DNA from 4 places in the Aminobacter sp. P9b genome. Region 3 is predicted to be linked to each of the others. Evidence: predicted binding sites of a transcription regulator. Region 3 holds the regulator's gene; each other region holds the start of a gene.
The links. Region 3 encodes PhoB, which activates phosphate uptake and scavenging genes when phosphate is short. Its sites were predicted from a motif close to TGTCATNNANCTGTCAT; they were not measured.
Positions count from the first base shown of each region.

Region 1: the regulator PhoB is predicted to act here: its motif matches at 883-899, upstream of ugpB (sn-glycerol-3-phosphate ABC transporter substrate-binding protein UgpB).
Region 2: the regulator PhoB is predicted to act here: its motif matches at 905-921, upstream of WHT83_RS22445 (DUF1045 domain-containing protein).
Region 4: the regulator PhoB is predicted to act here: its motif matches at 978-994, upstream of WHT83_RS13985 (glycerophosphodiester phosphodiesterase family protein).

Region 1 covers NZ_CP150082.1:100,217-102,416, reverse strand. Annotated here, with positions in the region: gene tlpA (thiol:disulfide interchange protein TlpA) at 1-605, shown strand, start outside; gene ugpB (sn-glycerol-3-phosphate ABC transporter substrate-binding protein UgpB) at 962-2,200, shown strand, end outside.
Region 2 covers NZ_CP150082.1:4,543,277-4,545,476, reverse strand. Annotated here, with positions in the region: gene WHT83_RS22450 (alpha-D-ribose 1-methylphosphonate 5-triphosphate diphosphatase) at 1-156, opposite strand, end outside; gene WHT83_RS22445 (DUF1045 domain-containing protein) at 158-865, opposite strand; gene phnE (phosphonate ABC transporter, permease protein PhnE) at 966-2,200, opposite strand, start outside.
Region 3 covers NZ_CP150082.1:268,947-271,146, reverse strand. Annotated here, with positions in the region: gene phoU (phosphate signaling complex protein PhoU) at 1-515, shown strand, start outside; gene phoB (phosphate regulon transcriptional regulator PhoB) at 613-1,302, shown strand; gene WHT83_RS01335 (hypothetical protein) at 1,580-2,002, shown strand.
Region 4 covers NZ_CP150082.1:2,853,734-2,855,933, reverse strand. Annotated here, with positions in the region: gene WHT83_RS13985 (glycerophosphodiester phosphodiesterase family protein) at 1-916, opposite strand, end outside; gene speB (agmatinase) at 1,124-2,080, shown strand; gene argC (N-acetyl-gamma-glutamyl-phosphate reductase) at 2,167-2,200, shown strand, end outside.

The sequences.
Region 1 (2,200 bases), 170 kb from region 3:
TCAGCAGCACCCTTCCTGGCAACAACGCCTCTACGCCTCAGCTCGCCACTGATACGAGCGCGAACGCAAGCGCCGAGGACAAGGTTTGTGCCGCCAAGGCGGACATCGCCAAGGCGGTCGGGGCCGCAGCCACCGGCCAGGTGGCGGCAATGATGCCGGCCGATCCGCCGCAGTCGCTGAAGAAGCTCGCCTTCAACGACCCCGAGGGCAAGCCGATGACGGTGGCCGATCATGGGGGCCGCACGTTGCTGATCAATCTCTGGGCGACATGGTGCGCGCCCTGCCGCGCCGAAATGCCGGCGCTCGATGCGCTGGAGCGCGAGATGGGCAGCGAGAATTTCGAGGTCGTGGCGGTCAACGTCGACACCGGCGACGACACCAAGCCAAAGAAGTTCCTCGACGAGATCGGCATCAACTCGCTCGGCTACTACAGAGACAACACGCTTGCCGTCTTCAATGACCTCAAGAAGCGCGGCCTGGCGCTGGGCCTGCCGGTGACACTGCTGGTCGACGGCGAAGGCTGCCTGCTCGCCAACATGAACGGCCCGGCGGAATGGGCCAGTCCCGACGCCAAGAAGCTGATCGAGGCGGCGCTGGCCAAATAGGCCCGGCGTTTCCACACACGCAGTCGTTTTGCCGGCTGCAATTCCAGATTGCAAAGCGAAGGCGAAGCCTTTCGCGCCATTCGTGCGCGAAAGGCTTTTTCGTTGTCTGACGGCGTTGGCCGTGCCTTTCGTTAGCCGGCGTTGCCGGTAATTCAGATGCGCCTAATTGTCGGCAATTCGGTTTCGTTTTCGAACGATCCGAAAATTCATTGCCAGGTTGCAACGCAAGTGAAAATGAAGTGCGCCAAATGCGCCCTTCATACGATCAATACAAAACTGTTGTAGCGCTGTCATAATCCGACAATACTGCTCCCCGCGGAACTAAACATTTCGCCAACCAGAACGGGAGCGAGACAATGAAGACCCTAGGCTTCGCGGCCGGTGTTGCCGCCACCATGACGCTGTTGTCCAGCACCTCCGCCTTCGCCGTCACCGAGATTTCATGGTGGCACGCCATGACCGGCGCGAACAACGAGGTCGTCGACCAGCTTTCCAAGGAATTCAACGAGAGCCAGAGCGAATACAAGGTCGTTCCGGTGTTCAAGGGTACCTATCCCGAGACGCTCAACGCCGGTATCGCCGCGTTCCGCGCCAAGCAGCCGCCGACGATCATGCAGGTCTTCGATGCCGGCACGGGCACGATGATGGGTGCCGAAGGCGCCATCAAGCCGGTCGCCGAAATCCTGTCGATGGGCGGCCAGGCCTTCGACAAGAGCCAGTACCTGCCGGGCATTGTCGCCTATTATTCCAAGCCCGACGGCACCATGTTGTCGTTCCCGTACAACTCGTCCTCGCCGATCCTCTACTACAACAAGGACATCTTCCAGAAAGCCGGCCTCGACGTCGACAACCCGCCCAAGACCTGGGGCGAGGTCTGGGACGCCGCCAAAAAGATCAAGTCGAGCGGTGCTGCACCTTGCGGCTTTACCTCGACCTGGCTGACCTGGATCCACACCGAGAATTTCGCCGCCTGGAACAACCTGTCCTACGGCACCAATGAAAACGGCATCGGCGGCACCGACGTAGAGCTCAAGATCAACGCTCCGGCCTTCGTCAAGCACTTCCAGGAGCTTGCCGATCTCGCCAAGGACGGCACGTTCAAATATGGCGGCCGCACCTCCGAGGCGAAGCAGATCTTCCTCGCAGGCGAATGCGGCATCTTCACCGAGTCCTCCGGTGGTCTCGGCGACATCGTCAAGTCGGGCATGAACTACGGCACCGGCCAGTTGCCCTACGAAGCCGATGCTGCGGGCGCGCCGCAGAACACCATCCCCGGCGGCGCATCGCTGTGGGTCTTCGCCGGCCTGCCGGAAGAGCAATACAAGGGCGTCGGCGCCTTCTTCAACTTCCTGTCGCAGACGCCGATCCAGGCGCGCCTGCACCAGGTCTCGGGCTACCTGCCGGTTACGCTCGCGGCCTACGAGGAAACCAAGAAGTCGGGCTTCTACGACAAGAACCCGGCCCGCGAGATTCCGATCAAGCAGATGCTGGGCAAGGCGCCGACCGAAAACTCGAAGGGCGTCCGCCTCGTCAACCTGCCGCAGGTCCGCGACATCCAGAACGAAGAGTACGAGAAGATGCTCGCCGGTCAGCAG
Region 2 (2,200 bases), 660 kb from region 3:
GAGACCGGGGATGACGAAGTCCCCGGCCATGTCCTCGCCGATGGCGCTGGGGCCGGTGGAGATTTCGGCGATCTTGCCGTCGCGCACGACGATGGAGCCGTCGACCACCTCGTCGGCAAGAACGATGCGGGCGTTTTTCAGAACAAGGTCGGTCATCTCAGGCGGTCTTTCTTTCAGCTTGCTTGCCCAGCGCATGGTAGGAGCGGACCTCGAATGGCGCGCCCGACGTGGGCTCGACGAACAGCGCCAGCCCATCGACCGGCACCGGCTTGTCGAGCACGTTGCCCAGGCATTGCTCGATGGCAGTGCGCACGCGCGCCACTTCCTCGGTGGCGACGCGGCCGGTCAGCGTCATGTGGAAACGGAACGTGTCGAAGACGTAAGGGTAGCCCCACCGGCTGAGGTGGCGGCACTCCTGCGGCGACAGCGCTTCGGGGTTGCGGCGGGCGATCTCGGCATCGCTGAGCGGTGCGCGGAACGGCTCGAAGGCCCTGACGACATCGCCGGCGAAGCTGTCGAGTTCAGGCAGCGGTTCAGCCGGGACCAGCGCGAAGAAGCCGTCGATCTGGGCGAGTTTCAGGCGAGGGATGGCGAAGGGCGTCGCCTCGCTTGCGAAGGTGGCAACCGCATCGATCAGCGAGGCCTCGGAAGCGGCGTCGGCGAGGCGGAACGGCGCCTTGATCGTGGCGTGAAAGCCGTAGCGGCGCGCTGCGGCGGCATGGAACGCGACCTCGGCCGCCGACAATTCGCCAAAGGCCTTGGCGGGGGTCACGTGACCGCCGAACGCATCGCGCCCGAGCCAGCCGGCCGCGATGCGGCACAGCGGATCATCGTGCTCTGGCGTGAAATAGACGGCGTAGCGCATGGCGCGGTTCCCTAGGCAGTCGCCCGATAGATGATTTGCGTGACAGTTTGACGAAGTAGTGGCCGACTTCATCAGATTTGCAATGGCCAGCAACAGATGTTCAGTGGCTGGCCTTGTTGCCGATCAGCCGTTGGCGCAATGCGGTGGAAATATTGTCGAAGATGAACACCACGATCAGGATCAGCAGCACCATGTAGGCGACGTTCTCCCAGTCGGAATTGGTGCGCATCGCTTCCCACAGCTTGAGGCCGATGCCGCCGGCGCCGACCGCACCGATGATGGTGGCGGAGCGGGTGTTCGATTCCCAGAAGTAGAGCGACTGGCTGATCAGCACCGGCAGCACTTGCGGCACCACGCCGTAGCGCTGGACCGAGGCCGGCGAGGCGCCGACCGAGCGCATGCCCTCGCGCTGCTTGTCGTCGATGTTTTCCAGCGCCTCGGAATAGAGCTTGCCGAAGGTGCCGGTGTCGGTGACGAAGATCGCCGAGATGCCGGCGATGGGGCCGGGGCCGAAGGCGCGGGTGAAGAACAGTGCCCAGATCAGCATGTCGACCGAGCGCAGGAAGTCGAAGAAGCGCTTGGCAACCTGGTTGACGAGGCGGTTGCGCGTGATGTTGCGCGCCGCAAGGAAAGCCAGCGGGAAGGCAAGCAGGCTGGCAAACAGCGTGCCGACGAAGGCCATGACGATGGTCTGCAGCATCTTGGTCCAGACGTCGCCATGCTGCCATTCGGAATTGTTGACGATATTGTCCCAGGCAAGGGCGGCGTTCGAAACGCCCGGATCGAGGCGTTCGCCGGAGACGATCAGCGAGAACACCTCGCTCGTCGACTTGCCCCAGAACGGCGAGTTGGCGTCGAAGACGAAGTTCTCCCAGCCCAGGAAGCGGTGGCGGATCTTGACGTCGTCGGCGTCGATCTGGGCGCTGCCGGCAAAGCCGAAGTCGACAGTGATCTTTTCGCCGGGCGCCTTTTGCGTCGCCCAGGACGGCAGGGCACCGGCAACGGTAATGCTCTTTTCCGGCACGATGGCGATGTCGAGCGTTTCATCGCCACGCGACACGAGCACGCTGGTCGGCGTGATCTCGATACGGTCGCGGCCGTCGATCTCGACCGTGACGAGGCTGGCAGCTGCCTTGTTGGCCGCAGGCGCGGCTGCGGTCGCCGCCGGCGGGTCGAAGCTCAGCCACTCGGGATGCCGATCGGCGCGATAGGAGGCAAAGCGCGGATAGCTGATGTCGAGACGGTCATCCCTGAAGTCGATCTGCGGGCGCACCTCGTAGGACACCCAATCGGCGAGATAGGTGCCGGCGATGCCCCAGTTGCCGCCGGCGATTA
Region 3 (2,200 bases):
ACAACAGCGCGATCACGCTGATCGCCAAGCGCCAGCCGATGGCGCAGGATTTGCGCGCCGTGGTCGGCGCCATCCGCATGGCCGGCGATCTCGAGCGCATCGGCGACCTGGCCAAGAACATCGCCAAGCGTGTCGGTGCCGTCGGCCAGTCGCCGACGCCGCGCAACCTTTCGCACTCCATCGACGCGATGGCGCAGCTGGTGCTCGGCCAGGTCCGCGGCGTGGTCGATCTCTATGTCGCGCGCCAGGCCGAAGGCCTGAAGGAACTGCGCAACGACGACCAGAAGATCGACATCCAGTACACGGCCGTGTTCCGCGAGCTCCTGACCTACATGATGGAAGATCCGCGCAACATCACCGCATGCACGCATCTGCTGTTCTGTGCCAAGAACCTCGAGCGCATCGGCGACCATGTCACCAACGTCGCCGAGAACGCCTATTTCGTGGTCACCGGCACGCAATTGCCGCTCAACCGCCCGAAGGTCGACGAGACCACGACGGCAGTGTCTGCCTGAACACTTCAGCGCTGCATGTGCGGGGCGCGGGGGCGCTGCGGCAAGTTAATCCGCGCATGATCCGATCGGGGTCATGCGCCAAGAAAAGGCACAGCCGATGATCGCTCCCAAGGTCATGGTCGTCGAGGACGAAGAGCCGCTGGGCGTGCTGCTTCGCTACAATCTCGAATCCGAAGGTTATCAGGTCGAAGTCGTCACGCGTGGCGACGAAGCCGAGATCAGGCTCCAGGAAAACGTGCCCGATCTGCTGGTGCTCGACTGGATGGTGCCGGCACTTTCCGGCATCGAGCTGTGCCGCCGGCTGAGGATGCGGCCCGACACCGAGCGCCTGCCGATCATCATGCTGACGGCGCGCGGCGAAGAGAGCGACCGGGTGCGCGGGCTTTCGACCGGTGCGGACGACTATCTGGTCAAGCCGTTCTCGACGCCCGAGTTCATGGCGCGGGTCAAGGCGCTGCTGCGCCGGGCCAAGCCCGAGGTGCTGTCGTCCATCCTCAAGGTCGGCGACATCATGCTCGACCGCGAGTCGCACCGGGTCTACCGCAAGAAGAGCGAGATCAAGCTCGGGCCGACCGAGTTCCGCCTGCTCGAATTCATGATGCGGCATCCGGGCAGGGTGTTCTCGCGCAGCCAGCTGCTCGACAATGTCTGGGGCGAGACGATCTATATCGACGAGCGCACCGTCGACGTGCATGTCGGGCGCCTGCGCAAGGCAGTCAACAACGGCCGCATGCCCGACGTCATCCGCACGATCCGCGGTGCCGGCTACGCCATCCGCGAGGATTAGCGGTCGACGTCCGTTGTTTCGTTCTGGCCGCAAGCGGGCCTAGGCAAGCTGCGGCCTGCAGCAGATCGGGTTGGTAGGCGCGTCGTCGATTTGTGCTCCGCCAGGGTGGCGGCGCGGCCGCGCAATTGGCACTCGATCATGACAGCTCGCCTGCGTCGCGATGCTTTGGTGTCGATGCCGATGCAAGCAAACCTTCTGGCGGCGGGATGGTTTTTCTGCAGGAACAACTAATGATCCATGTCGCTGATGGATAACTTCTTCAGCAACGGTAGATTAAATGGCCTGCGATGACGATTTCGTGATGTCATCGATACCAAAAATTGTCCATTTTCATGCTAGCTGGCGCCTTGTGCGCAACGTTGTCTCGGCCATTGTTCTGGTGCTGATCACCATGCTTTACGGACTGCCCCTCGATCGGGCAGAGGCCGCAGGCATGAGCACTGGCGCGCAGCCGGTGACAACCGGGCAGGCGGAAGTTATCGCCGCGCCCGATGGGTGCTTGCCTTCCCTGGATCGCTGCACCGGCGAGACGTCCGACGAGCACAGCACCAGCACGCACTGCCTGGGCGACTGCCCTGCCTGGCAGGTCCATGACGAGCTTGCCGCGCCGACCCACACGACGCTTCGCAAGCGGCTCCCAGATCCCATGCCGCGTCGCGTGGCGAGCGCATCGTTTCTTCGACCTCCGATCGCTGCCTGATTTTTGACCGTTCGGCCCTCGCACCGACGAGGCCGTCCGAAATCAGTTGCGATGAGGAGACGGACGATCTTCCCGAGAAACTCTTGCGCTTGGGCCAGGCCCGAGCGCGTCCGCCGTAGCGACGCCGCCGGCTGGCATTCCCGCCAGCCCGCAAGGAGCCCGCGTGCTTTGCTCGTGGCAACAGCTAGATGACGTGCG
Region 4 (2,200 bases), 2.4 Mb from region 3:
AGAAGCCGAACACCTCGTTGGGAAAACCTGCTGCCACAGCCAGTTCGTCACCGCGCCCGCCGGAGAGAAAACCGCCGGGCTTGTTGACGATGGCATGGGTGTCGACCCAGATGTGCCAGTTGTCGCGGATGGCCGCGGCCTTCACCTTGGCCGAAAACAGCGGCCCGCCTGACGCTGTCATCTCTTCGGCTTCGCCGCGCCAGGTGATCATTTCCACCGCCCGCGCCGAGAATGCCCTCCCCGCCGACTCGATGAAGCCGGCGTCGCGCACCGCATCGTCGGCGATGATCGGCATGAACTGGAATCCGCTGCCGACCTGGCTCATGGTTTGCTTGACCGAAGTCACGCGTTCGGCGCTCCAGAGGTTTGCCTTGACCACGACCTGCTCTTCCATGCCCATGGCGCGCGCCAGCGCCACCATGTCGGCGAGGTCGGCAGTCTCCAGCTTGTTGTCGAGATTGACCAGGATCTTGCCCTTGGTGGCCTCGAGCATTTCCCGCAGTGTCGGCACCGACTCGGCGGTGACGGCGCCGGTGCCTTCGACGACGAGCCGGCAGTGCCTGAGTTCGTCCAGCGTGCGGGCGATGACCTCGCCCTTGCAATTGGTGGTCCGGTCGAGCCAGCTGTCATGCATGACGATCAACTCGCCGTCCTTCGAACGGCGTATATCGATCTCGACCATTTCGGCGCCCAAGGCGATGACGCCGCGGATCGAAGCGATGGAGTTTTCGGGATAGCGCGTCTTGCCGGCCTCCAGCCCGCCGCCGCGATGGGCCACAACCATGACGTGGTCGCGCCAACGATTGGCATTCTCGTAGCGTTCGAGGATCTGCTCGACGCCGGAGCCGGCATGGCCCGCGGTGACAACGCCGAGTGTAAGAAGCAGCGAGGCTGCGCCTGCCAGGACTGTCCGCATCGGAATCGCTCCACGGCTAGAGGATGCGTGCAACGAACTACCCGGCTGCGATGACAGGGGCGTGTAAGGCAGATGACATTCAAATGACCCGAGAAAGCGCCGGCTGCGGCCCTGTCATACGCAGTGCGCTACGGGGCTGGCATCTTGCGCCCTGCTTCTGTAGTTCTTGCGCCTCGCATCCCGATAGACCGACTGAGGAGACTGCCCATGCCCGCTTCATCGATCGATCACGCCTTTACCGCGCGGACGAACACCGGCCGTTCGAGTGATCCGACCTATGCAGGGGCACTGTCTTTCATGCGCCGCAAATATTCGAAGAACGTCGCCGGCGCCGACGCTGTCGTCTGGGGTATTCCGTTCGATGCCGCCGTCACCAACCGGCCCGGCGCACGCTTCGGCCCGCAGGCGATTCGCCGCGCGTCGGCGATCTTCGACTGCGACCCGCAATATCCGTTCAACCGCGACCTGTTCGAGGATCTCTCGGTCGTCGACTATGGCGACTGCCTGCTCGACAGCGGCAATCACCAGAAGACGCCTGGGACGATCGAACGCGAGGCGGCCAAGATCCTCAAGTCCGGCGCCTTCCTGCTGACGCTCGGCGGTGACCATTACGTCACCTGGCCGGTGCTGAAGGCGCATGCCGCGATCCACGGTCCGATGGCGCTGGTGCAGTTCGATGCGCACCAGGACACCTGGCCAGACGACGGCAAGCGCATCGACCACGGCTCGTTCGTCGGGCGCGCGGTGCGTGACGGCATCATCGACCCCGACCGCTCGATCCAGATCGGCATACGGACGCACGCGCCGGAGGATTTTGGCATCAAGATCCTCTACGGCCACGAAGTGGAGGAAATGCGCGCCGCCGACATCGCCTATGCGATTGCCGAGCGTACCGGCGGCAAGAAGACCTATGTCACCTTCGACATCGACTGCCTCGACCCGGCCTATGCACCCGGAACGGGCACGCCTGTCGCAGGTGGCCCGTCATCGGCCAAGATCCTTTCGGTGCTGCGCCAGATGACCCAGATCGATATTGTCGGCGCCGATATCGTGGAGGTTGCACCGGTCTACGACCATGCCGATATTACGGCCATCGCCGGATCGACGGTCGCGATGCACTATCTCGGCCTGCTGGCTGAACGGAAGGCACGAGACAACGGCTGAGGCGATGATTCAACGGCTTGCCGGCTTGAGTCCGATTTTGGCCACAACCCTCTGACACTGCTTAATTTTCGACGGAACGACAGACAATGAAACCGAAAATCTTCATCGACGGCGAGCACG